Aeoliella mucimassa: one gene and its partner. The protein of the gene in region 1 binds, or shares a complex with, the protein of each later gene. Links are inferred from orthologs where the notes say so. Each region holds a gene or a part of one and is shown in the gene's direction. Other genes may lie near its edges.

Evidence for each region. Proteins that work in one complex are often made in the same cells at the same time.
Region 2: the proteins of Pan181_RS19150 (region 1) and mnmG are in contact, whole or in part, in a solved structure (PDB 9HIP), measured with the Escherichia coli proteins. The link is inferred for Aeoliella mucimassa from one-to-one orthologs.

What each region holds. Positions count from the first base shown.
Region 1 is NZ_CP036278.1:4,886,602-4,889,485, reverse strand. The notes cover bases 41-2,853. They hold Pan181_RS19150 (tRNA modification GTPase), read left to right. Parts: upstream 41-684; coding sequence 685-2,022; downstream 2,023-2,853. Other genes in these bases: Pan181_RS19145 (SMI1/KNR4 family protein), read left to right, coding at 2,150-2,853; Pan181_RS19155 (YidC/Oxa1 family insertase periplasmic-domain containing protein), read left to right, coding at 41-681. In the rest of the region: more of Pan181_RS19155, read left to right, coding at 1-40; more of Pan181_RS19145, read left to right, coding at 2,854-2,875. UniProt on the Escherichia coli protein: Exhibits a very high intrinsic GTPase hydrolysis rate. Involved in the addition of a carboxymethylaminomethyl (cmnm) group at the wobble position (U34) of certain tRNAs, forming tRNA-cmnm(5)s(2)U34.
Region 2 is NZ_CP036278.1:2,317,809-2,320,781, forward strand. Bases 1-2,902 are described here. They hold mnmG (tRNA uridine-5-carboxymethylaminomethyl(34) synthesis enzyme MnmG), read left to right. Parts: upstream 1-484; coding sequence 485-2,320; downstream 2,321-2,902. Other genes in these bases: Pan181_RS09315 (DNA-3-methyladenine glycosylase I), read right to left, coding at 1-381; Pan181_RS26990 (DUF433 domain-containing protein), read left to right, coding at 2,352-2,534; Pan181_RS09330 (hypothetical protein), read right to left, coding at 2,658-2,902. In the rest of the region: more of Pan181_RS09330, read right to left, coding at 2,903-2,973. UniProt on the Escherichia coli protein: NAD-binding protein involved in the addition of a carboxymethylaminomethyl (cmnm) group at the wobble position (U34) of certain tRNAs, forming tRNA-cmnm(5)s(2)U34.

The sequences.
Region 1 (2,884 bases):
ATGATGCAGGAACTGCGCCCGGAGATCGATCGCATCAAGGAGCGTTATAAGGACGACACCCAAGCTCAGATGAAGGCACAGCAAGAGCTGTTTGCCAAGCATAATTACAATCCGATGGGCGGTTGCTTGTTGATGTTCATTCAACTGCCGATCTTCATCGGACTCTATCGGGCGCTGATGGTCGACGTCGACCTCCGCCAGGCGTCGCTGATTCCCGGACTACGTTGGTGCTCCAACTTGGCCGCTCCCGACATGCTGATCGACTGGTCGGGCATGCCGTGGCCGCAGTGGTTCCTCAACGGCGAAGGCATGTTCGCTCTTGGCCCTTATCTCAACATTCTGCCGCTGGTCACGGTGTCGTTGTTCTTGCTGCAGCAAAAGATGTTCATGCCCCCGGCGGCCGATGAGCAAGCCGAGATGATGCAGAAGGTCACCAAGTTCATGATGTTCTTCATGGGCTTCATGTTCTTCAAAGTGGCTGCTGGTTTGTGCTTGTACTTCATTGCCTCGAGCATCTGGGGTATCGCGGAGCGGAAGATGATTCCCCGCCCCGAACCACCGAAGACCAACGTGCCCAAGACGTCGGTTTCGAACAAGCCGAAGAACTCCGATCGCGATTCGACGGCCAACAAGAAACTGGCGACCAGCAAGGCCAACAAAGGCGGCAAGAAGAAGCGGTAGCGCATGGATCTCGACGATACCATCGTCGCCGTGGCGTCGGCCACCGCGGGTGCCCCGCGGGGGGTGATCCGCATCAGTGGCCAGCAGGTTCGCCAGGTAGCCACCGCGCTACTGGCCGAACCCTTGGCCGGCGACTGGCCCACGCGCCCCACGGCCATTCCAGTCACGCTGCAATTGCCGGAGCAACGCACGCTGCCGGCTCGCTGGATGGTATGGCCTGGCACCCGCAGCTTCACTTGCCAGCCGACGGTCGAAATCCACACGCTCGGCTCCGCTCCCTTGCTCGAACTCGTGGTCGCCCAGGCCCGCGAAGCGGGCGCGCGACTGGCTGAGCCGGGGGAGTTCACGCTGCGAGCATTCATGGCTGGCCGCATCGATCTGACTCAGGCCGAAGCGGTGCTCGGGGTGATCGACGCCACCGGCGAGGCCGAACTACAAACTTCGCTCAAGCAACTCGCGGGGGGACTCGCGACTCCGCTGGCCGAACTCCGCGAAGAACTGTTGCTGCTCCTGGCCGATCTCGAAGCGGGGCTCGACTTTGCCGATGAAGACATCGAGTTCATCGCGGCCGACGTGCTTGTCGCGCAGCTCGAAGTGGTGCACCAGCAGGTCGCCCACCTGGCCCGACAGGTCGAAGCTCGCAAGCTCGATACCGCGCGGCCACAAGTGGTGCTCGTCGGTCCGGTGAATGCTGGCAAGAGCAGTTTGTTCAACGCACTCGCCGAGCGGTTCGGCACCTCGCCGCATCGCACGCGGGCGATCGAGTCGCCGGAGCGCGGGGTGACTCGCGATTACCTCACAGTCGAGGTGCGGCTGGCGGGGGTCGATTGTCTGCTCGTCGATACGGCGGGCATCGAGACCATTGCCGAACTATCGCCAGCCAGCGAAGCCCAGTCGATGACCACCATCGCTCGCGAAGCGGCCGACATGCTGCTGGTTTGTAGCGATGCCAGCGAAGCGGGCGAGGCTCCACTGCCGGTTGGTGAGAACGTGCTGCCAGTCGTCACAAAAGTCGATCAAGGTGGACCCGCACTGCATGGCCTGGCTACCAGCGCCCGCACTGGCGAGGGACTCGAATTGTTGGCCACTACCGTCGGCGAGCGACTCGCCAGCGAGGATAGCGACCTGGTGCCAAGCACCGCGCAGCGTAGTGCTGCCAGTCTGCAGGCGGCCGAGAAGGCGATTGCCACCGCCCAGCAACTGGCCGAGTTGGGCGGGGCCGAAGAACTCGTGGCCACCGAACTACGGCTGGCCCTCGACGAACTCGGCCAGGTGGCCGGCGTGGTATACACCGACGACGTGCTCGATCGCGTGTTTAGCCGCTTCTGTATCGGCAAGTAATCATTCCCCCCAGCTGGGCGACTCTCGCCAGCGACGAAAACAAGCTTCCCGCCAGATCGCATCGCCAGTATGCTGTAGTGGAAGCTTTGGGTGCAGCGAACGAACATCGGGCGCGGGGGAAGCGACCATGACACCTCTCGAAGTAATCTGCGCGGCCGAATCGATGGACCTCGTCGATGTCGATGGTCTGGCGATCGAGCTGACCTGGTTGCCTCCGCTGACGGAGGAGGAAATCGACCAGTTCGCCAGCGAGCTTATCTGCCCGCTCCCCACGGAGATTCGCGAGTTACTGCAGCACGGCCGAGGCTTCTCGGGGCCCACGACGACCGACGTGGTCGACTTCACCGGGCATCACTTTCCCTTTGAGTGCGACGAGATTTTTCCCCATGGCCTGCCGATTGCCTCGGATGGCTGCGGCAACTTTTGGGTGGTCGATCTCGCGCCCGAGAGCACGACGTTCGGCCCCATCTACTTCGCCTGCCACGATCCACCAGTGGTGCTGTACCAAAGTGCGACCCTGGCCGAGTTCCTCGCCGAGTTGCTCCGCGGTTGCCGGCCGCCACACGAGAGCCTGGTGAGCCAGGTGCACGCCGACCGGCCGTTTCGCGTATGGCAGACCAACCCCGAGGTCCTCAGCTGGGAAGCGTGCCACGAATCAAGCGACGAGGTGCTGCAAGCGTTTGCCAGTCGGCTCGATACGAGCTGGCAGGTAATCGATTTGCGGGCCGCCCCGCCTGGCATGGGGTTCTCGTGGGGGCGCTACGGACCGAGCACCGCTGTGCAGCGCCATGGTACCCTGCCGGTGTTCGCTTACCAGCGACCCAAGAGTCTGTGGAGCAGCTTGTTTGGTTGAGTCGCTCTG
Region 2 (2,973 bases), 2.6 Mb from region 1 along the record:
ATTCTGCACCGGCTCGTGCTCCACGAATTGCCACAGGTAATCGGACAGCGATCCCAGCTCCTGCTGCACCTTGAGCACCGCCTGGGCGTTGTTGATGGTCGACTCGATCTTGCCCCGATGCCGAACGATCGTGGCATCTCCCACGAGCTTCTCCACTCGCTTTGCCGTGTAGCGAGCCACCTTTGCCGGATCGAACTCGCTGAACGCTCGGCGGTAGCCCTCGCGTTTGGAAAGAATCGTACTCCAGCTGAGCCCCGCCTGGGCCCCTTCGAGCGTCAGCATTTCGAACAGGTGACGGTCGTCGTACGAAGGAACTCCCCACTCTTCGTCGTGGTACAGCGTCTCTGCCTGGCTCGCCAGCGCCCAATCGCATCGTTTCATAGTCGGTTTCCATCCTCGGGGAATACAACAAAACAACCTTCGAGGGTATCTTTGTAAGAACCAACTGAGAAGTCTCCCTTTGCCCCCCAAGCTAGTGGTTCGCATGCCAACTTCTATCTACGAATACGATGTGGTCGTCGTCGGAGCCGGCCACGCAGGCACCGAAGCGGCCCTAGCAGCGGCCAGGTTGGGAGCCCGCACGGCGCTGCTCACTACCAACTGCGACACCGTGGGACAAATGAGCTGCAACCCGGCCATCGGCGGGGTCGGCAAAGGGCAGATCGTCCGCGAAATCGACGCCCTCGGCGGGGCGATGGGCCAGGCGATTGATGCCACTGGCATCCAGTTTCGCTTGCTGAATCGCCGCAAAGGTCCGGCGATGCACAGCCCTCGCGCCCAGGCCGATAAGAAAGCCTACCAGGCCGAGATCAAGCGCATCGTTGAGTCGCAGCCCAACCTGTCGCTCCGTCAGGAAGTGGTCGAAGGCTTGGAGATCGACCCGCAAACTTCCGAGATTCGCGGAGTGACCGTTCGCGGCGGCGCGGTCTATCGTACCCCCGCGGTGGTCCTCACCACCGGCACCTTCCTGCAGGCCTTGATGCACACCGGCGAATCCCAAACCGAAGGGGGTAGGGCAGGGGAGGGCACCACCGCCGGCCTGAGCGGCGCCCTCGCTTCGCTCGGCATTCGGCTCGAGCGATTCAAAACCGGCACTCCCCCGCGACTCAACGGGCGGACCATCGACTACGATCGCACCGAACTGCAGCCTGGCGACGACCGCCCGCAGCCGTTCTCGTTCCTCAACCGCTCGCTCGATCTCGAGCAGATGCCTTGCTACATCACTTACACCAATCCCGAAGTCCACGCGCTAATCACGGCCAACCTCAACCGGGCGCCGATGTACAGCGGGCAGATCAACACCAGCGGTCCGCGGTACTGTCCAAGTATCGAAGATAAAATCGTTCGATTTGCCGAAAAAGAACAGCACCAGCTTTTTCTGGAACCGGAAGGGCGCAACACGCTCGAAGTCTACGTCAACGGTGTGTCGACCAGCCTGCCCCGCGACGTGCAGGATCAGATGTTCAAATTGATTCCCGGACTCGAGCGGGCGGAGATCATGCGTTACGGCTACGCGGTGGAATACGACTACGCACCGCCCGATCAGTTAACCCCTTGGCTCGAAACCAAAGCGTGTTGCGGGCTGTATCTGGCCGGTCAGATTAATGGCACCACCGGGTACGAAGAGGCCGGCGCGCAAGGCTTGCTGGCCGGGGCGAACGCCGCGCTGCGACAGTCGGGACGCGAGCCGCTGATTCTCACTCGCGATCAAGCCTATATGGGCGTATTGATCGACGATCTGGTGACTTGTGGTGTCGACGAACCGTATCGCATGTTTACCAGTCGGGCCGAGTACCGTTTGTTGCTGCGGCAAGACAACGCCGACCGACGACTCACTCCCCTCGCGCACGAACTCGGCCTGGCCGACGATCAACGTCTCGAGCGTTTGAACGCCAAGCTGGCCGACATCGACCAGGCGAAGCAGATACTCACGACCACTTCCCACGAAGGGGGCCCGCTGGCCAAGTACCTGCGTCGCCCGGAAGTCACTTGGGACGACGTCGTCGCAGTGGCCCCAGCGCTCGCAACGATCGACAGCGAAGCGGCCGAGCAAACCTTGTGGGACATCAAGTACGAAGGCTACATCGCAAGACAACAAACCGAAGTCGAGCGACACCAACGACTGGCCGCTAAACGCATCCCCGATAGCTTCGACTACCACCGCCTGGGACAACTCCGCATGGAAGCCCGGCAACAACTCACGAAAGTCCGCCCGGTCGACCTGGCCCAAGCCAGCCGCATCAGCGGCATCACCCCGGCCGATATCGCACTGCTGATGGCCCACATGGAAGGTAAGACGGGGCCGCTGAAGAAGGACTAACAGTTCAACTCGGTCTCGTCAGGCTACCCTAATGGCATCCATCGCCCCAGTAAGCTTCACCGTAGTGATACCATGTATCCGCGGGTTACGCGTCACCGTCAGCGCGATCTTGGGACTACTCGCCACAGGTAACACGCGAGGGGAGATCCTTGCCGCTTACCCCTACTTGGAAGCAGAAGATATCGACCAGTGTTTAGCTTACGCAGGACTCTGACTCGCTTTCATAATGCCAATTCACTATCGCTCACACTAAATGATGGCAAAGTTTTCGGGTCTGCAAACGCATTAACTGCCCGACTGAATCCTCCAATAGAGTTTTTCATAGTCAGTTAGACAACTACAACAAGTCAAGATGCACGACATAAGAAGGAAACTCTCTCTCACATTCAACCATCGAGTCTCTTGTTGCTTTGATACCCTTTGTAGTTGAAATCAGCATAGCCGCTGCAGTGAACACCACGGCTGCAGCAAATGCAATCCATATTAGTTGATGAATCACAAACAAAGTCACAATCAATAGCAAAACTGAAAATGCCGAGAGTACAACCAACCACTGCAACAGGTTTGACAATCTTAGTGCCTTGCGGCCAACTCTGCGTAGCAACCACTCGCGGCGGAAAGAATCGGCAACTGTGGTGGAATAGACGATGGCA